Regions from separate parts of the Pontibacillus salicampi genome, predicted to be linked through region 2. Evidence: riboswitches for the same ligand, from Rfam matches in the RefSeq annotation. Region 2 holds a riboswitch; each other region holds the start of a gene.
What was found. Region 2 has a riboswitch for S-adenosylmethionine ahead of ACFFGV_RS18590 (methionine ABC transporter ATP-binding protein). Riboswitches for the same ligand answer to the same signal wherever they lie in the genome.
Positions count from the first base shown of each region.

Region 1 (5,358 bases), on a different contig from region 2:
TCATAGGAGGCTACTTCCTTATTAATGGGGGCCCAAAAGTCATACGCCTTCATAGTTTGATTGCCAAATAATTTAGCTCTATGAGATAAGTAATCTATAAAGGGTTGTTTGTTGCGCTCAATGACGTCCCACATCACCTGAAGCGTTTCCTTCTTTATACGGTTATTGGTAAGAGCTTCGTCGAACGGCGTGTCTATCGCTCTTAATTCACACAAGCGGGTCCTAACTCCAGCAATTCGGTTTAGAATGGAGGAAAAGATATTAGATTTATCTTCGAATGCATGATGTAATTGTTGAAAAGAATGTACCCGAACATCCTTCATCATGTGGGAGCGTAAATTTCTAGTTTGGGCAATGGTTAGCTTTCTGTTCTCTTTGCCTATCACCATGTAAATAGTCATATCGTTTACTGTTTGATGATATAGGTCTTCCCAGCAGTAGTACCCATCCTCTAATAGAAATTCTACTCTTTCGCCCAATGCTCTACCGGCCTTATCTCGCCATTCTTCTAAAATAAATTGGTAATGTGGTAACTGGTCCAGGATACGTTTCCAGACCGGTTCCTCTAATTTGAATAGAAGCTTGTACAATCTGTCCGCTTGTGATTGAAAATCTAAGCGAAGGCTAGAAACAGCTTCCTTCCATTGTGGTGTTTCCTCTTCTTGTGTGTTTTCTGCTCGTTTACAGGTTAAGAGAGAACTAATCTCTGCTAGACTATCTTTTATTTCTTCTAAGGTGTGAATAGTGTGTTCCAAGGTATTTACCTCAGGAGTTGCTGTAATTTCTAATTGTTCCACCAGCTTCTTTAATTCTTCCATTTGCTCGCCAATTACCTGAATGGGAATAGGAAGCTCAGACAAATCCGAACCTATATTCCATTTGCTATATATTTTCCACGTTTTTGAATATTTATGTTCACTCATATCTATTCCTCCCGTTCGAGTTTATTTATTTTACTCAGAGTAACAGAACACAAGTGCTCTCACCAGAACCATTTGCATTACTAGTGTATTTAGAACGATCGGGTTACAAAAAAATGCTTAGCCAGCGTGTTGGCTAAGCGGAACTTATATATGTATAAGTGTGGAACTCAAATTGCATACTTAGTGTTTATAAGGAGGCACATGATCCATGCGTGACTGTTTCTTGGACATAATTAACTCCCCCTTAGAGTTAACTGCTGCGTAGAAAATAGATGATATGCTATGTTCCCCGACTGTATTAAGCTTGTCAATCAGCCACGTCTCTGTTTTATTTACTTCCTGCAGTAAATCATATTGTATCTTCCCATCGAGAATAACCGGAATTTCGTAATTATCACCAGATGTATAAATGGACATATCCTCCCGAATGACACTTTCTTTAGCAGGATATAATTTCACACTAAGCCTTCCATTCGCCTCTATAATGGCAAGTTCCACATCCTTTGTATGAAATACGTCCTTCTCTCTCAGCATTTGTAGAATATTATCAATCGAGTACTGGATACGCTGCATATTCTCCATAAGGAAGGTTCCCTTATACATTACTACTGTAGGCTCGAAAGTAAGTAACTTCCCAACCTTTTGATGTTTCAATTTCAACCTTATAATAAGCTTCTGTAATATCGCTATCGCAATCATTGCAACTATGGTGTGAATATGATCTATACTCGGGTCTGCTATATCGGCACCAACTACAGCTCCCAAAACAAGCACTACAAGAAAATCAAATACCGGAAGTTCTCCTATAGAGCGTTTACCCATATATAGACCTATTACAAGCATAAAAGGAAGAATCGTTACAATACGCAGGATAACCTTTATACTATCCATCATAATATCCACGTAAATGCACCTCTTGTATGTGTATAGTGTTATACCTATCATTGCCAAAGATGATGACATTCCATACTTCTCTTTTATTCCTTGGTGATTAGATAAAATACACCATAATGGCTGTGTGCTCTCTTGAATCAAGTAGATATAGTGATTAAGAAGCCTTTTCCTTTCTATTCTCCTAAGAAGGAGATAAATGACATCCCTTGTCGTCAGCAATCCTTCTAATGTAGCATTCCTATTCACTTTTGGAGGACCAGTGAATTTATTTCGTATTTAATCCAAAAATCTTTTCCGAACCGAAGGAGATGGTAGTGTACATTCGGATTTCTTCCCAAACCATTTATATCGGTTCCTTGCTAGCAAGTCATACATTTTATTCCGAATAAAAGGAGGCACTGCTATTAATATATATAAAAGCTTCCATAAGCCTGACATTTCTTTCAAAATCCTTAAACTAGCAGTAGATTTAGTATAAACGTGATTCTTTTCCAATAAGATAATGCTGTCTGTTTGTTTATCCACCTCGTACTCATCTACTAAACGTTGCCCTTCCTCTCCTTGCAGTGAAGCAAAGTAGAATTGTTCCTTTTTATCTCGCTTTATAATAAATTGAACAGCTCCATCACAGAAATTGCACACTCCATCGAATAGAATAATTTTTTGTTTCACTTCATTTCCCCTCCCTAGCGCTATTTCCTATATTGTACCAAACAGACTTACTTTGTGAAACAATGAACATAATTACAGTTTTAAATTTTCGAATAAGTCAATTAATTGTGTTGACGAAATACTGACCTATCGTTTATACTTTTGAGTAGTAAATGACTAAATGCTAACTGACAATTTAATCTCTTATCAAGAGCGGCAGAGGGACTAGGCCCTGTGAAGCCCGGCAACCTTTCAACATCGTTTGAAAAGGTGCTACATCCTACAGGTCATGCGGATCTGGAAGATAAGAGGAGGACGGTACATATAAACCCTCTTCTTATGAAGAGGGTTTTTTCTATTATCCCCTCTTTTCCCTTACCTGTCAGGCAATTTCCCTAGACATCATCTAATCAAGGAGGAATTGTACCATGACACTACCATTTCATACGTATCGTTTAGAAACACTTAGCCTACATGGAGGCCAAACCCCTGATAAAGAAGCAGGTGCAAGAGCTGTACCTATTTATCAAACTACATCATACGTATTTAACGACACAGACCATGCCCAAAATTTATTTGCACTTAGTGAACCTGGTAATATTTATACAAGAATTAATAACCCTACTGTAGACGCATTCGAGCAGCGAATCGCACTATTAGAAGATGGGATAGCTGCGGTAGCTACTTCTTCCGGAATGGCTGCTATTACATTATCCATACTAAATCTTGCTCAGGCGGGAGACGAAATCGTCGCCTCCACCAACTTATACGGTGGAACCTATAATCTATTTGCTGTCACATTACCAAAATACGGCATTCATGTAACATTTGTAGATGGTACTGACCCTGAGAAATTTAACGAAGCCATTACGTCTAAAACCAAAGCTGTGTTTGCTGAGGTCATTGGGAACCCGAGCTTAGATGTCCTAGATCTTGAAGCAATAGCAGATGTTGCTCATGCTCATCACATACCACTGATTGTGGATAGCACCTTTGCTACCCCTCACATTTGTAAGCCCATCAGCTGGGGAGCTGATATTGTTGTTCACTCTGCAACGAAATGGCTCGGAGGACACGGTAATTCTATTGGTGGAGTTGTTGTGGATAGTGGCCGATTCAATTGGAATCAAGATAAATTCCCAGGGTTTACCGAACCTGATGAGAGTTATCATGGTCTTCGTTATGGAATCGATGCCGGACCAGCAGCATTCGCTATTAAGTTAAGGGTTCAGCTGCTACGTGATATTGGAGCGTGCTTAAGTCCAACCAATGCCTTTTATTTACTGCAAGGGCTCGAAACATTACCGCTTCGAGTGGAACGACATGTACAAAACGCGGAGCAAATTGCTACTTATCTCGAAAATCATCCAGGTGTGGAATGGGTATCCTACCCTGGATTAAGCAATCATCCCTCTTACGAATTAGCTAGCAAATATTTGCATAATGGGTTTGGTTCAATGATTGTATTCGGTATTAAAGGTGGCCGGAATGAAGGTAGAGAGGTTATAGATAATATCAAACTGTGGTCTCATGTGGCTAACGTAGGCGATGCCAAATCTCTTATCATTCACCCAGCAACTACTACCCATCAGCAATTGAATGAGGAAGATTTAAAGAAATCAGGAGTAACAGAGGATTTAATCCGTTTATCCGTTGGACTAGAAGCTGTAGAAGATTTGATTGCAGATTTAGAGCATGCGATATATCAGGCGACAGGATTCCAATATAGCAGTGCAGCACAACCAGCAGCTGTAGAAACCATCCTCACTTCTTCTCTTTATCGAGATGAAAATGAGGCTAGACCAAAAGTAATTACTGTATATGGAGCCGATCGTACAAGTAAACCTGAAGAATTTTCCAAATTAGAAAGACTAGGGTTTCAGTTGCTGTTTGACAGCGAGGCACAGGTAGAGCATACCGATATTGTGTATGCTTTGAGCAGCACGGGAGTTGAAAAAGCCATCTCACAATTCCCAAGTGCTACCGTTTTTATCACACAGCATATTATAGATGAGGATATAAAGGATAAGTTAGACCATTACTCCATTTCCTACTTAGAAACGGACAGTGTCTATCGTCTTGCACAGTCCATTCGAACTACGAACAATAACCGTGAAACGACTAAAGTATAACTGATGCACAAAGAGAGCGCCGTTAAACGGATGGCTCTCTTTGTCACCTTAGATGATACGGAAGAAAGGAAGATGTAGATGACGATTAAGGTCGCAATACTAGGATTTGGAACAGTTGGAGAGGGTGTATGGGAAACACTTCATACCCACCATGAATATATACAAAAGAAATTAAGTACGCCAATTGAAATTACGAGCATTCTTGTCAAGGACTCTAATAAGAAACGAAACCTCCCCGATTCTGTACAAGTGACAACAGACATTGAAGAAGTCTTTCAACAGCCTGTAGACGTTGTCCTGGAAGCCATTGTTGGAAAACAGCCTGCCTATCAGTATGTAACACGAGCTATTGAGCACGGAGCACACGTGATAACGGCAAACAAGGAGATGTTTGCCCATTACGGTCCACACCTCCTTGAACTGGCTAAAGAGCATAATGTATGGATTGGGTACGAAGCAACAACAGCTGGTGGCACCCCGGTTATTCGAACCATTGATCAGATGCTGCAAGTAAATCAAATAAAGAGTATCCAAGGTATCGTAAACGGAACATCCAACTATATTCTGACACAGATGACCAAGCACCAAAATTCTTTTGAAGATGCTCTCCTGGCAGCCCAGCAAAAAGGCTACGCAGAAGCTGACCCAAGCAATGACGTCGATGGCTATGATGCATTCTATAAAGCTATGATTCTAAGTCAGCTTGCCTATCAGGATCAACCAAACTGGGATGAAGTTTATTTGGAAGGAATACGTAC
Region 1 covers NZ_JBHLTP010000003.1:595,991-601,348, reverse strand. The annotation lists gene ACFFGV_RS04480 (M3 family metallopeptidase) at 1-923, opposite strand, end outside; gene ACFFGV_RS04475 (DUF421 domain-containing protein) at 1,104-1,817, opposite strand; gene ACFFGV_RS04470 (thiol-disulfide oxidoreductase DCC family protein) at 2,094-2,489, opposite strand; SAM riboswitch class I at 2,670-2,779, shown strand; gene ACFFGV_RS04465 (O-acetylhomoserine aminocarboxypropyltransferase/cysteine synthase family protein) at 2,897-4,600, shown strand; gene ACFFGV_RS04460 (homoserine dehydrogenase) at 4,679-5,358, shown strand, end outside.
Region 1: another riboswitch for S-adenosylmethionine. It lies ahead of ACFFGV_RS04465 (O-acetylhomoserine aminocarboxypropyltransferase/cysteine synthase family protein); the one in region 2 lies ahead of ACFFGV_RS18590 (methionine ABC transporter ATP-binding protein).

Region 2 (5,358 bases):
CATCCTGGTGTCGTCTTATCACATCCGCCAATCGCTACTACAGCGTCCATTCGTTCCGCATTCGTAACGGTCTCAATCGAGTCTGCAATAATTTCTCTGCTAGGCAATGAGTAATTCATTCCTTCATGTCCCATTGCAATACCATCCGAAACGGTAATCGTGTTGAAAATCATCGGAGCCCCACCGCTGCTGGCTGCACCTTCCTTGGAATGACGAGCAAGATTATCAATATGTACATTACACGGCGTTACCTCGCTCCAGGTACTTGCAATGCCAATCATTGGTTTCTTGAAATCCTCATCTGTAAATCCCACTGCTCTCAGCATCGAACGGTTAGGTACACGATTAACTCCTTCGCTGATCACTCTACTTCGATGGCGCAAATCCTTCTTCGTTTCCATCCGCTTCACCCTTCCTAATATACATGCCCATTTTATTAAAAATTTTCGATTATTTATCTATCATACTAGTCCGACAATTCATTATCAACAGAATTGTCTGAATATCTTTTTTTCTAAAAAAAGTATCAGTGCTTGAATCGGGCATGATGGATCTCCAAATAGACCTGGTGCTCCCATTGTTTAATGGAAAGACCATCTTTAAATAGAAGAGTTGCTTGCCCTCTACTCCACTACGAAAATAGATTCATTGAGAAATATCCATCAAAATCACCGCCCAGTACGAAGTGTGCTGGGCGTTTTTTGAGAATCTTATTCACATTAGGGTTTGAGCTTTATTAGTGTGTTACTTTTTCTTCATCCATGCCGGTTTGCCAAAGCCTTTAAACTCTTCGTCAATAGTTTCTTCAAATGCTGCTGACTCCACAGCTTCTTTAATGTCCTTTACGAAGGCAGCGTCTTTATCTTTAGAATTAACAACTACTCTGTTCCGATAATCATCTGGCATTTCTTCCAGAACGATGGAATCCAATAAATCCATTCCAGCTGCCAGTGCATAGTTTCCTGGAACAGCAGAAAGATCCGTACTATCGACAGCTCTGGGCAGCTGGGCAGCCTCTATTGGTTTAAATTGAATATCTTTCGGATTTTCCACAATATCCTTCTCAGAAGCCTTTAAGGGGTCAATCCCCTCTTTAATTGATACTAACCCAGCGTCTTCTAGCATTAACAATGTACGGGCCAGGTTGGTAGGATCATTGGCTATAGTCATCGTGCTGCCTTTCTCAATGGCATCAATAGAATCAAACTTATTGGAATATACTCCCATCGGAGCCGTTGGTACTATCTTCACCTCGGATAATTCCAGGTCATGCTCCTTCGCAAAGGCTTCCATATAAATCTTATGTTGAAATAGGTTGGCATCCAACGAACCGTTCGCTAGCGATAAATTAGGCTGTACATAATCGCTAAATTCTACAATTTCTACCTCATACCCTTTTTCCTCCAATATCGGTTTGATAGCCTTATTTACCATATCACTATAGGGTCCGGCTGTTGCTCCAAACGTAATCTTCTCTTTACTTGCTGATGATGCTCCTTCTTCTCCTCCACATGCTGCAAGGATTAATAGTAAACTTAATAAAAGCAAGCTGGTTAATTTTTTCATCTTCTTTCCTCCCGTGTATTATCTTTTATCTACTCTTTTGGAGAGAGTGTCTCCAGCGTACTGAAGGATTTGCACTAGTAATATTAAAATGATGACAGTGGTGAACATGACTGTGTTGTCATATCTGTAGTACCCAAATCGTATGGCTAAATCACCAATTCCACCACCGCCAACAATACCTGCCATGGCGGAATACCCAATTAAACTTATACTTGTTATTGTAACGCCACTAATGATTCCTGCTTTTGCCTCTGGTAACAGAATGTCCTTGATGATAAGCCATGGTGATGCACCGGTTGATATGGCTGCTTCTACTACCCCTTTATCTACTTCCCTTAAGGATGATTCTACAATACGGGCGAAGAATGGAATGGCTGCTACGGACAAAGAAACCGAAGCTGCTGTCGGTCCAATCGTTTTCCCAACAATTATTTGGGTGAAAGGTAATAGAAATACCAATAGAATAATAAATGGAATCGATCTCACTAGATTTACGACAGTTCCTACAAATGATTTAATCACTTTGTTCTCTAAAATAAGTCCTTTATCAGTTACATATAATAAAATACCAAGAGGGAGACCAAATAAAACAGCAATACCAAGTGAAATCCCTACCATGTACAAGGTTTCCAGAAATGCTTGTTGAAGTTCTGGTAATAGACTCACTAATGAATCAGGCAGCATCATGCAGCACCTCCAGCTTCAATAATCTGTTTTGCAAGTAATTCATTGCTTGCTGCACATCCTCTGGTTCTCCTGTTAGCTCCATGACGAAAATGCCTAATGGTGTATCTTGAATATACTCTATCTTCCCATGAAGAATGTTGCCTTTCACCAGGAAGGATTGAAGCATATCTGACACAATTGCTTCCTCTGCAACATCTCCCTTGAACTGAAGCTTTACAATAACCCCTTCACGACCTTTTGTTATTTTATCTGGTAAGCTAAACTGTAGCACACTCTCTATAAAGGAGGTGGTGAGTGCATTCTGGGGATTGGCAAATATGTCGTACACCTGACCCTCTTCCACCACTTTTCCATCTTGCATAACCGCGACCCGATGGCAGATTTCTTTAACCACTTCCATTTCGTGAGTAATGAGTACAATCGTGATTCCAAGCTCCTGGTTTATCTTTTGAAGTAGTTTCAGGATAGAGCGAGTAGTCGTTGGGTCTAAAGCCGAAGTTGCCTCATCACACAAAAGAACATGAGGGTTGTTGGCTAGAGCACGCGCTACTCCTACACGCTGCTTCTGTCCCCCACTCAGCTGAGCAGGATAGTGGTCCTTATGCTGTTCTAAGCCAACCATGTTCAATAGATCCAGTACTCTCTTTTCTCTATCTTGAACTGGCGTATTAGCTGCCTTTAGTGCAAACTCAACATTTTCATATACTGTCTTTGCGGAGACAAGGTGGAAATTCTGAAAGATCATACCTATTTTCTGTCTGGCCTTTCTTACTTGTTTAGCAGAAAGATTCGTTAATATCTGACCATCGATAGAAATGGTCCCCGATGTTGGTTGTTCTAATAGATTTAAACACCTTAGCAGAGTGCTTTTCCCTGCTCCACTATACCCTACGATGCCGTAAATCTCTCCTTGACGGATGGACATAGACACATTATCTACACCGATAATGGTGTTGTGCTTGGTCTGGTATTCCTTTGTAATATTTTTAATTTCTATCATCTTAATCCCTCCTCTTATTCCAAATACCCAACAACACAGCAAAGCAGCAATTCGCTAAAGCATTAATGAATAGCAAATACAAGTTCTCCTTTGAAACCAAAAAAGTCCCCTTTCATCTGAAAGAGGACTATTTGCACCTTATCTTTCAGAATGAACGCCTCATTCTGCAGGAAGAAGCACCACTCCATTGCGGAAGGTTGCTGGACGTCACAGGGCCTGTTCCCTCAGTCTCTCTTGATAAGTTTGTATTCGTTTTTTATGGATAGTTTACATCTTAATTCGTTTTGAATAGTTTGTCAATTTCTTTTGTCATTATTTTTGAGTGGAATATTGCTTCAAACGATCTAATGCCTCATAGATAAGTGCATCACTATGTACCAATCCAAGCCGCACATACCCTTCTCCATATTGACCAAACCCAATACCAGGAGCTACTGCAATACGTACCCGCTCTAGCAAGTCATCCGCGAAGGATTCAGATGTATGTCCATCTGGTACTCTCATCCAAACAAAAAAGGAACCTTCCGGTGGAATAACTCCCCACCCCTGCTCTTGAAGTCCATTCACCAAAATATCTTTTCTTCGTTGATACATGCTGACAAGCTCCTGTACGCTCGCTTCAGAATCTAGCAGCGCTGTTGCAGTGGCTTCCTGTAACGCTCCAAAAATACTAACAAAGTAGTTGTCCTGAATCTTTTCAATAGCTTCAATGACACTTGGATTACCAACAGCAAACCCAACTCTCCATCCAGCCATGTTAAAGGTTTTGGACATCGTGTACATCTCTACTCCAACATTTTTAGCACCAGGAACCTGCATGAAGCTAAGCGGTTTTTCTCCATCAAAGCCAATGGCACCATAGGCAAAATCATGCACGACACAAATATCGTGCTCATCCGCAAATTGAATCGTCTCTTCAAAAAAGCTTTCATCTGCCATGGCCCCAGTAGGGTTATTAGGATAATTAATAAACATTAACTTAGAACGATCTACTATACCTTTTGGAATAGCGGAGTAATCTGGTAGAAATTGATTTTCTTCCAGCAGCGGCATTGGGTGCATTTCTGCATTAGCTAGTGCTACACCAGACCAGTAATCCGGGTACCCAGGGTCTGGCATGAGAGCGACATCCCCTTCATCTAAATAACACTGACTAATTTCCACCAGCCCGATTTTACTCCCAAACATAACAGCTACCTCTGACTGAGGGTCGAGCTCTACCCCATATTCCTTTTTGTAAAAGGTTGCGATAGCTTCTTTTAAGAAGTCATATCCTTTAAAGGGAGAATACTTATGATAGTCTGGATTCTCCGCAGCCTCTTGAAGGGACTTGACGATATGTGCTGGTGTCGGTTGGTCTGGGTTGCCTTGCCCAAGATCAATAATCTCCGGACCATCCTCTTGTGCTGCAGCAGCAACTTTACCTACCAGCTTTGCAAAGAATTGCTCAGGTAGCCGATCCATTGTTTTGGACTGTTTAAACTCTTTCACTTACGTCCCTCCGTTCTTTTTTCTAATAATCTAATAATTGATATTATACGGTGATGGCCCATTTGTAAAGGTTAAGATATAAAAATTCATTCCAGTCAGAAAAAATCAACTAACTCAAAAAGTAAAAAAGGCTGTCGAGAATTTTTCTCGACAGCCTTAAGAGATCAATGAAATCTGTACTTACGCTTTAGTCCATTGCGCGTCTAGCTCTACATTAGCAGCTTCTAACGTTTGGAATACAGGGCAGCGGTCGTCGGTCTTAGCTTTAAGCTCTTGAATGCGCTCATCGGACTCGCTTGTTTGGACCACAGCACGAATCGTTACTTTTTGGAAATGGCGACGAACACCTTCTTCTCCCATCATACCGCGTGGATCTAATTCTCCACGAACATCAAATTCAATACCTTGTAAATCAAATTCCATTTCACCCGCTACTATATTAGCTACAGCAGATTCACAACCAGTTAATGATGCAAGAAGCGTTTCCAACGGGTTCGCTCCTTGATCTGTTCCACCTTGTTGTACTGGTTCATCAATTGTAATAGTGTGTTTCTTTGCTTTTGCTTCTACATGAGATCCGTTTGCTTTTGCTGTTACTTTCATTGTTACGTTTG
Region 2 covers NZ_JBHLTP010000013.1:634,274-639,631, reverse strand. The annotation lists gene ilvD (dihydroxy-acid dehydratase) at 1-401, opposite strand, end outside; gene ACFFGV_RS18600 (MetQ/NlpA family ABC transporter substrate-binding protein) at 745-1,566, opposite strand; gene ACFFGV_RS18595 (methionine ABC transporter permease) at 1,585-2,250, opposite strand; gene ACFFGV_RS18590 (methionine ABC transporter ATP-binding protein) at 2,240-3,253, opposite strand; SAM riboswitch class I at 3,389-3,497, opposite strand; gene ACFFGV_RS18585 (pyridoxal phosphate-dependent aminotransferase) at 3,566-4,744, opposite strand; gene ACFFGV_RS18580 (OsmC family protein) at 4,925-5,358, opposite strand, start outside.

Region 3 (5,358 bases), on a different contig from region 2:
AAACATTTCCACCTCGCATGTAGACTATACTATTCGTGCTGTTATGGTTTTTAAATATATTTGGTACACGAATTCGCAGGTATCTACTAGAAAACAGACTCCTGCGAATTGGTATGTAAATTTAGTCAAATCCCTTTAGTGATGGGAAAAAAGAGGGCCAATTCATATGCGAATTGGCCCTCTTTTTGGGGTGTTATTCTATTGTTTGTACTGCAAATCCGAACCCTTTACCTACCAAAGGGGTTCTTTATAAGAGTAAAAACCCTATAATTAATAATGCAATAATTATGAGCAGCATAAGCAGCTGATACTTGCGATTTAATTTCTGAAAAATACGTATGAACATTGGAATCGCCTCCTCTCGAGAAGCTTACCTATACATACGGATAAAATGTACTAAAAGATTCAGTTACCTTTCACTTTCAGTTGCTGATTTGCAAATTCCCGGTAAGTGGCGTGATCTTTGTACAGCCTCTCATGATCGCCAATTCCTGTTACTTCCCCTTGATCTATAAAGACAATTTGCTCAGAATGGACGACTGTAGATAAGCGATGTGCGATAACAATCGTTGTTCGCCCCTGCATCAAATTATCGAGCGCTTTTTGCACCACCATCTCCGCCTTACTATCGAGACTGGAGGTTGCTTCATCCAGAAGCAGAATATCTGGATTTCGTATTAGCGCCCTAGCTATCCCAATCCGTTGACGCTGTCCACCTGATAACTTAATTCCACGTTCGCCAACCTGAGTATGGTAACCCTCGGGAAGGTCCTCTATAAATTCCTTCGCATATGCCATTTGAGCAGCTTGATTTATCTCTCCTTCGCTGGGTTTATAATCCAAGCCATAACAAATATTCTCCTGAATGGTTCCTGAGATGATAGGACTCTCCTGAGAAACATAGCCAATATGTTTACGCCAGTCCTCGAGGTTAATATGCTGGATATTCATTTCCCCTAACTTGATGACGCCTTTTGATGGCTGATAAAAGCGTTCTATTAATGCAAACAAGGTCGTCTTGCCACTACCACTTGGTCCTACAATTGCTGTTACAGCATTAGGAGGAATAGTGAATGAGATATTATTTAGAACAACACTAGTTTCCTGATACCCAAATGATACACCATCGAAATGGATATCCTGTTTGGCTTCCTTAACCCTTGCCCCTTTATGTAATGCTTCCTCTTGTTCATCCAGAATCCCAATGATACGCTCTGTAGCTCCTGAGGCTTTTTGAAGTTGAGTAAAAAAGGTAGTAAATTGACTTAGTGGGACAATGATTTGAAATAAGTACAGTATAAAAGCTACGAGATCACCTGCAGAAAGCCCACCTGAAGACACTCTGAAACCTCCATAGCCAAGCACAATAACTAGCATTGCCATGAGTACTAGCGTCATTAAAGGACCAATGATGGCTTGAATGGTAGCTTCCTTCAGTCCATATTGAAATAGGTTTTGAATTCCTGTTGTTCCCTGATTGAACTCTCTCCTTTCGGCATTAGAGGCCTTTACTAGACGTATTTCAGAAAGCACTTGGGTCGTTGTGGCTGTAAAGCTTGCTGTCTCATCCTGCAACCCACGGGAGACCTTATACATTTTCCTGCCGAGCGGTAAAATGATTCCAATCGCTAATGGTACGGCTATCAGCATTACCATAGTCATCTTCCAATCAAGAATTAATAGAATAATAACCGACCCAATAATCGAAATAAATCCTGTAAAAAAATTGGTGACATGCTCTGTTATTAAATTTTTGACGATACTAGTGTCATTTACAATCCGACTAATTAGTTCCCCTGTCTTATGTTCATCGTAGAATGGTACAGGGAGCTTAACATGCTTATCCCACAGCTTGGAGCGTAGTCCTGCTACAATTTGCTGCCCAACATAATTTAACAAATAAATGGAAAGTCCACTTGTGAAGGCTTGTATTAAGAACACTGCAAATAACATCGCTACAAATGTCCATTCAAAAGAGGCGATACTGAAATCATTAATAAAATCCCTTGTTAATAACGGTATGAACAGGCTGACGATGGTGGAAATCACACTGAACGAAAACGCTATGCCCATTCTCGCAACAGATGGCTTTGTATTTTTAATTAATTGAAAAAACTGTTTCCCCTTTTGGGGATATGTCATTTCTGTCAAATTGTATCCCTACTTTTTTCTTATGTACTATTGTCATTTTACCACAAGTTCATCCATTTATTTGATATAGCCCATTCCCCTCATCTAGTGCTGTATTGCTACTTTATTATCATAAATTTTCGAAAAAGTTCAAAAAAGGATTGACCTCTCTTACAATCTCTCCTATAATTCAAATTACAACTTAATAGCTCTTATCAAGAGCGGCTGAGGGAATAGGCCCTGCGAAGCCCGGCAACCTTTCAATTCGTTTGAAAAGGTGCTACATCCTACAGACTACGGTCTGAAAGATAAGAGGAGGAAACGTGTACATACACCCTCTTCTTATGGAAGAGGGTTTTTTAGTGTCCTCTTCTATAAAAACTACTTAATGGAAGGATGAATAACAATGAAAAGATCACTAGAACAACGTTTACAAGACGGTCCAGTCATTTGTGGAGAAGGCTATTTATTTGAATTGGAAAGAAGAGGCTACCTGCAAGCAGGCTCCTTTGTACCAGAGGTAGCTATTGAAAATCCAGAAGCATTGAAACAAACGTATCGAGATTATATGAAAGCTGGATCTGACGTGGTTCTTGCTTTCACCTATAATGCCCATCGTGAGAAAATGAGAATTATTGGTAAAGAAGACTTGCTAGAGCCTTTAAATCGAAATGCTATCCGTTTAGCTAAAGAAGTTGCAAAGGAACACCCAACCGAAGAAGCACTTGTAGCTGGGAACGTTTCCAACACTAATATATTCGATCCGGACGATCCCGCATCAAAAGAGAAGGTTCGTACGATGTTCGCAGAAATGATTAAATGGTGTAAAGAAGAAGATGTTGATTTTGTGAATGGGGAAACATTCTACTATTATGAAGAAGCAAAAATTGCCCTAGAAGAAATACAGAAACAGGACTTACCAGCTGTTATCACATTTGGTCTTATGGGAGAAAACATCCTTCGTGATGGGTACACCGTTGAAGAAGGCTGCCGATTACTGGAGGAACAAGGCGCACTCGTTGTAGGAATGAACTGCTTCCGTGGTCCAGCTACCATGCAGCCATATGTAGAAAAGATACGAGAAACATGTGAGGGCTTTGTAGGAGCACTGCCTATTCCATATCGTACGACAGAAGAGCATCCAACATTTTTTAATCTGCCAGATGGAGGTTGTTCTTGTAGCTTGCCAACTGAAACCACCTTCCCTACCTCTCTTGATCCGCTTTACTGCAATCGTTATGAGCTTGCATCCTGGGCAAAAGATGCTCTCAACACAGGTGTGAATTATTTCGGTTTATGCTGTGGAGCTTCACCGAGTATGCTTAGAGAAGTAGCTGAGACAGTTGGGCGTGAAGCGATTAATTCTACGTACTCACCTGATATGGAAAAGCACTTCCTATTCGGCACAGATGATACACTGAAAGGGCATAACCTTACCTATCGGACAAAAGCATAATAAAAAAGATAGGCTATTATAAAATGCTCCCTTTGTAAAGGACATTTTCAACGACATCCTAGACCGTTTTTGGGAGATGATCTCTGTATTGAACAGGGATCATCTCCTTTGTTAATACGGATATAAGGTGTGCCAAGTCACCTAGGAAATGTTAAGAGCTATGATAACCATGTTGATTGATGATTATAGGTAAAGAAGGGGATATGTTTTCATGCGAAAGATTAGCTAAGTAAGCGGAGGATTACTTAAGAAGCGGGGTAGAAAGCGACAAAAAAATTCTCTGATGCTAACCATCAGAGAATATATCCATGTTATATTTCAAAATCCACTGCAAGAATATCTGTAAGACCGATTTCCCTTAAGTAGGCTACAACCTCTTGGTGTTTCTCATGAGGGCTATATGCCTCTAAAGCTTGTTTATCTTCAAAGCGTACCGTTAAGCCTACTTCATAGCCTTGATTCCTATCAGAGAAATTCAAACCAGCTTGAATATCAACGATACCAGGAATTTCTTGTTTAAGTGATGTCAGCTTATGTATTGCCTCTCGCTGCTGCTCTTCTGTAGTTTGTTCAGTAAACGTGAACAAAACAATATGTTCAATCATTTAAGATCCCATCCTTCCTAGTGTATATCCATAGAAGATCCTTCATTCACTATATTCTTCTGGTGCTTTCAGGTCAAACGATAGAATACAAATTCACTCGCCCCATGGAATCAATTGAGAGATAGCTAAAGTCATCAAAGGGTACCAAGTATCCCAGAAAGAGATGATGACATTATGTGTCTTCTTTTAATGTTTGATTTAACAAATCAGCACTATATAAAGCTTTTTTATCTTGTTCAATTTCCCCTGGCTTGTTCGCTTGTCCAAGTACGTAACCTTCAAATGGAAGGTGTACAAAGTCAAAAATATACTTAAATTGTTGCAGCAGCGGTAGTCCTTTTATATAGGGAGAATCTCCGCCCACCGCAATAACATACCCTTTTTTCCTAGCCATTCGCTCGCGGAGATCATGATATCTATCCTCTCTCATGGCTTGAGACCAGCGATCAATAAACTGCTTCATGGTACCTGTCATCGTGTACCAGTAGATGGGAGTGGCAAAGATAATCTTATCGTATTCCATTACACGATCCATTACTTGCATGAAATCGTCTGCTACTTCTGAAAAGCCTCCCTCAGCGTGACGTTCATCTACAATGGGGGAAATATTGTACTCATCCAATTGGATAATATCTACCTCTAAACCATGAACTGCTCGAGCAGATAATAGATTTGTATTTCCATTTTCACGGCTTCCACCGTTAATCATAACAATGCTCATTCCTTTTCCCTCCTAGGTTTTGTCTGTTCATACTATTTAGCTTATACTATACATGCAAATCAGAAAAACGAATAATTTCGATAAGAATAATAGATAAAACCGATAAAGGAATGGTGAGTCATGGATCAAAAGCAACTGACTACATTTTTAACAGCTGCAGAGACACTTAATTTCACGAAAACAGCAAACACGTTAAACTATGCACAATCCAGCGTTACAGCACAGATTAAATCGTTAGAGGAGAGCCTTGGAGCTCTATTGTTTGAACGGTTAGGAAAACGGTTAGTCCTAACAGAAGCAGGACACCGATTTAAAAAGTACGCCGAGAAAATGGTTAAAATGAGTGAGGAAGCAAAAATGGCCATTAGTTCGGAAAACGAGCCAACCGGAACTCTCGTCATCGGAGCGCAGGAGAGTCAATGCACTTATAGATTACCTCCTGTTTT
Region 3 covers NZ_JBHLTP010000003.1:540,832-546,189, reverse strand. The annotation lists gene ACFFGV_RS04220 (ABC transporter ATP-binding protein) at 406-2,142, opposite strand; SAM riboswitch class I at 2,340-2,445, shown strand; gene ACFFGV_RS04215 (homocysteine S-methyltransferase family protein) at 2,537-3,586, shown strand; gene ACFFGV_RS04210 (Dabb family protein) at 3,898-4,191, opposite strand; gene ACFFGV_RS04205 (flavodoxin family protein) at 4,364-4,912, opposite strand; gene ACFFGV_RS04200 (LysR family transcriptional regulator) at 5,033-5,358, shown strand, end outside.
Region 3: another riboswitch for S-adenosylmethionine. It lies ahead of ACFFGV_RS04215 (homocysteine S-methyltransferase family protein); the one in region 2 lies ahead of ACFFGV_RS18590 (methionine ABC transporter ATP-binding protein).

Region 4 (5,358 bases), on a different contig from region 2:
GTGGCATTATCCTTTTACTGGTACCCGCAATGTGGTACATGTAAAAAAGCCAAGAAATGGCTCGATGAGCAAGGTGTAGCGTATGAATCAATACATATTGTCGATCAACCACCTACGAAAGACCAACTACTCACCTTCATGAGAGCGAGTGGTATTCCTGCTAAGAAGTTCTTTAATACAAGTGGAAAGAAATACAGGGAACTTGGAATGAAGGATAAACTGCAAGATGCCTCAGAGGAACAAATGGCTGAATGGCTCGCTTCAGATGGAATGTTAATAAAACGTCCAATTGTGACAGATGGTAATGAGGTAACGGTAGGTTTTAAAGAGGAAACTTTTGAGAATACATGGAAGTAGCAAGCATAACATTTGGTTTCTAAAGTTATGTTTAATACATTAATAATGTAATAAGAAAATGGAGGGTTTTAAGATGAGTTTACCAAAAGAGCTATATTATTCCGAGGAACACGAATGGGTTAAAGTAGAAGGAGATAAAGTACGAATTGGTATTACCGACCACGCACAATCTGAGCTAGGAGACATCGTATTTGTTGAACTACCAGAAGTTGGAGACACAATTGAAGCAGATGAACCTTTTGGTAGCGTTGAATCTGTTAAAACAGTTTCTGAACTTTATGCTCCATTAAACGGTAAAGTTGTTGGCGTAAACGAAGAATTAGACGACAGTCCAGAATTTGTAAACGAAGCTCCCTATGATAAAGCATGGATGATTATCGTTGAACCAAATGATATGGGAGAGCTGGAACAGTTAATGAACTCTGATCAGTATCAAGCAATGGTGGAAGAAGATTAATTCATACATTTGCTACTTAGGGACACCCTATAAATAAGGGGTGATTACCTATGGACTTAAAAAGTCGCCGTCTTCATGAGCAGAAGAAGACGAAGAAAAATAATCAATTACACCAGTCACAGCCATCTCTAGATTCTAAGCTTGGCCAGAATCAGGAAAGCTTTAGAGGAACATCAGATCCAGCAAAAGTTCGTCAATATGTAGATTGTGATGATGAGAATGGTTGGTGCTAATATTCTGAAGGTGGCAGTGGGAAATCCCACTGCCCTTTCTGTATAATGAAGTGAATACTCTGCATTCTCGTTTAAGCTTCTAATTTTTGGTCCAATAATATGTAATTTCTAATGGAATAATTGCGCTAGCTATCATAAACTAAAGAAAAGAGAATGCAGGAACAGGTGATGTATATGGCAGATGTGGAGAAAGTCATTATTGTGGAAGGTAGAACCGATAAGCAGCAGATTAAGAAAGTAGTTAATGAAGATGTGGAGATTATATGCACGAATGGCACATTAGGAATTGAACGTTTAGAAGAATTGATCTTCGAACATGATCTCGATAACAAGTATGTGTATATTCTAGTAGATGAAGATGATTCCGGTCACAAATTAAGAAAACAGCTGTCTTTCGAGTTACCACATGCTGAACACATTTATGTTGATAAATCATTTAGAGAAGTAGCAGCAACACCTGAGCCAGAACTAGCTTCTGCGCTTGTAAGCAGGAGCATATCTGTTGATCCAATCTTTTTAACGTAAATAGGTGATATAGAATGCAGGAAATGGAAGATAATCCTCTTCAAATATTAGATGAGCAGTCCTCTACTTATACCATGACGTTTATATACAGTCCGTTTTGTGGGACGTGCCATGTAGCCAGAAGGATGTTGGATACATTAGAAGCAGCTAAGCAGCACACGTTATTTAACGAGTTGAATGCATCGTACCATCCCGCATTTATGGGAGATTTTCAAATAGAAAGTGTCCCTTGCTTGTTAATCACAAAAGGAACAGAACTGCAGGAGAAAGTATATGCGTTTCAATCTGTACCGTACCTGTTAGAGATAGTATCTAGATATAAGTATTGAGAACACCCCCATGCGAAATATTGCATGGGGGTGTTCGACAATATTTATTATTTCTCGGGAAATACTTCGACAGAAATTGTGTCTATTACCTGTTACCATAAGAGAAAATATTGCTCTATGAACACAGGGGGTGTGTTGATGGATAAAGAAGTATTACAGAATTGGGTTGAGCGTATAGAATCACGATCTGACCTTTTTCCTCTAGTTATGGATAAAACATTATCTGTAGCCTTCTTTAGTGGTGAAGAACAGCTGTTTGTTATATTTACAAATGGTTCTTGTATTACATCCACATCTGCACCAAATCAATTAGATATCATGATTGAAGCAAAACCATTCATTCTTAAAGACATATGGCAGGGGACTTGTAGGTTATTGAGTGTCCCTAATCATTTAATTAAAATGAATGGCAGTTATAAAAACTTACTGTGGATAGAATCTCTCTTCCATTTGGCTAGACCATTATAATAATTTATTTCCAATGGCTTGGACAATATCCATCATGTTGGCTTTGTCACCAAACTGTTCTACGAGTTCTCCTTGCTTATTAATGAGGACTGTAGTCGGAACACCTTGACACTGATACACATCATACGTTTTTCTCCCATCATCTAGCAGTGTAAGTTGTGACAAATACTTATTAGCATAAGTGATGCCAGCCTGCTCATCTCGTTCTCGTCCTACTACATTTATTGTTATCATTTCGACGTTGTCATGATCCATGGAATCATACAATTGCTCCTTTTTCGGTAAATCACGAGCACTGTCTGGACACCAGGAGGCCCAAAACGTAAGGATTACATGCTTGCCACGGAAGTCCTCTAAATGGTGAAATCGCCCATCTATAGATTGCAGCTCAAATGTCGGTGCTTTTTTCATGTACACCACCTTCCTTCCATTAAATATACCTATACATGGCATCATAGCACATGTATCTTTGTATGCTAAATAATTCATATTTTCTTATATAGTGCTAATGCATATGTACTATAGTATATAATGTGTACAAATTGCTAAGTGGTTATAAAATTTTTAGGTAAAAGGATTGACCGTTCCAAAGTACCATGCTAGAATGTGAAATAGAAATCGACGGATTAGTACGTTAATTGAATAAAGAAAGCTCTTATTACGAGAGGCGGAGGGACTGGCCCTATGAAGCCCGGCAACCATCAAACCTAGTTTGAAAGGTGCCAAATCCTGCTAAGTTGGATGACTTAGAAAAATAAGAGGACGAATCTACGCTTATATAAGCCTTTCTGTCCTCTTGACAGAAAGGTTTTTTTGTTAGCAAATACCGTTGATGGAATAGATTGAAACAAAAAACCAAGTATAATTATGAGTTTAGTCTATAAAGGAGGAAGGTCAGCCGTGATATCTATTAAGAATCTACAAAAGGTATTTACATCTAGTAGCGGCAGCGTCCAAGCGGTTGATGACGTAAGTCTTGATATTGAGAAAGGCGAAATTTATGGGGTAATAGGATATAGTGGTGCAGGTAAAAGTACCTTTATCCGTTTATTAAATCGTCTAGAGGATCCAACTAGTGGGGAAGTTATCATCGACGGTCAAGATATCGCCAAGTTGAGAAATGGACAGCTTCGAAAGGCAAGACAAGAAATTGGCATGATATATCAACATTTTAATTTATTATGGTCAAGAACGGTAAAAGATAATATTGCTTTTCCACTGGAAATCGCAAAGGTTCCCAAAGCCGAGATAAACAAACGCGTTCAGGAGCTAATTGATCTTGTAGGACTTTCAGGCAGAGAAGACTACTTTCCTTCTCAATTGAGTGGAGGGCAAAAGCAAAGAGTTGGTATAGCTCGTGCCCTTGCCAATAACCCCAAGGTGCTGCTTTGCGATGAAGCTACTTCCGCGTTAGATCCTGAAACAACAGATTCCATTCTGAACTTGCTGACTGATATTAATAAGCAGCTAGGTTTAACCATTATACTCATTACGCATGAAATGCATGTCATTAGCAAAATCTCCAATCGAGTAGCCGTCATGGAGGGTGGGCAAGTAGTGGAAGAAGGAGATGTTCTAGAAGTTTTTCGTCATCCGAAACAGAAGGTGACTAAACGATTTGTCCAACAAGTTATGGGAGATAAGGAACAGGATGACGCTTTAGAAGCAATTGTAGCCGAATATGAGAGTGGTACAGTATTGAGATTACATTTCGTTGGCGAGAAAACTAACCAAGCTGTTATTAGTGAGGTCGCCAAACAATACCCTGTCGCTGTTAATATTCTTCAAGGTAAAATAACGCAGACACAAAAAGGCGCATACGGTACGCTTGTAGTTCACCTTACAGGGGACGATGATGATATACAAAAAGCAATTCAATACATCTCAGAAACATCGGTAGAAGTAGAGGTGAATCCAAATGTGGAGTAAGTTATTTCCTAACGTAGTTGGTCAGGAATTGTGGGATGCGACGAAGGAAACCCTGTATATGACTGGGATTTCAGTGCTAGGAACTTTCATTTTAGGTATATTATTGGGGTTATTATTATATTTGACAACGAAGAACGGAATTTGGGCTAACAAGCCACTTCATTTTATTGTTTCAACCATTGTCAATGTTTTTAGAGCTATCCCGTTTATCATTCTCATTTTGCTGTTATTCCCATTCACTGATTTCTTAATAGGTACCATTAGAGGTCCAAATGCTGCTTTACCGGCGTTAATTATTGGAGCTTCTCCGTTCTATGGAAGGCTTGTAGAAATCGCCTTGCGGGAAGTGGATAAAGGAGTCATCGAGGCAGCGAAAGGGATGGGTGCGAAAACATCAACGATAGTTTTCAAAGTATTACTCCCAGAATCTATGCCAGCTCTTATTTCAGGAATCACGGTGACAGCTATTAATTTAATTAGCTTCTCCGCGATGGCAGGTGTCATCGGTGCTGGTGGACTTGGTGATTTAGCCTATCTAAAAGGCTTCCAGCGCTGGGACTTTGATGTAGTACTTGTAAGTACGTTCCTTATTGTGCTTATAGTGTTTTTATTTCAATTCATCGGAGATTCTATTTCTAATAAATTAGATAAACGATAATAAAAGGAGAGAGTATAGGATGAAAAAAATTCTTACCGTATTGATTAGTTCCTTATTCATTTTAGTCTTAGCAGCTTGTGGAACATCTGGAGAGTCCTCAGAAGGAGGAGACAGCTCTTCAGAAGAAACAAAGAAGGTGACTGTTGGCGCATCCAGCACGCCACACGCTGAAATTCTGGAAGAAGCAAAACCGGTGCTTGCAGACAAGGGCGTGGAGTTGGACATTCAAACATACCAAGACTATATTTTACCGAATAAAGATTTAGAAGGTGGAGAAATTGATGCTAACTTCTTTCAGCACACTCCATATCTAGAGGATCAGAAAGAAGAGTTTGGATATGAGTTTGTAAGTTTAGGTAAAGTGCACATCGAACCTATGGGAGTATATTCCAAAAATATTGA
Region 4 covers NZ_JBHLTP010000008.1:25,836-31,193, forward strand. The annotation lists gene ACFFGV_RS09685 (arsenate reductase family protein) at 1-357, shown strand; gene gcvH (glycine cleavage system protein GcvH) at 431-814, shown strand; gene ACFFGV_RS09695 (hypothetical protein) at 865-1,047, shown strand; gene ACFFGV_RS09700 (toprim domain-containing protein) at 1,216-1,572, shown strand; gene ACFFGV_RS09705 (thioredoxin family protein) at 1,587-1,901, shown strand; gene ACFFGV_RS09710 (hypothetical protein) at 2,040-2,369, shown strand; gene ACFFGV_RS09715 (TlpA family protein disulfide reductase) at 2,364-2,780, opposite strand; SAM riboswitch class I at 3,022-3,130, shown strand; gene ACFFGV_RS09720 (methionine ABC transporter ATP-binding protein) at 3,270-4,298, shown strand; gene ACFFGV_RS09725 (methionine ABC transporter permease) at 4,288-4,956, shown strand; gene ACFFGV_RS09730 (MetQ/NlpA family ABC transporter substrate-binding protein) at 4,976-5,358, shown strand, end outside.
Region 4: another riboswitch for S-adenosylmethionine. It lies ahead of ACFFGV_RS09720 (methionine ABC transporter ATP-binding protein); the one in region 2 lies ahead of ACFFGV_RS18590 (methionine ABC transporter ATP-binding protein).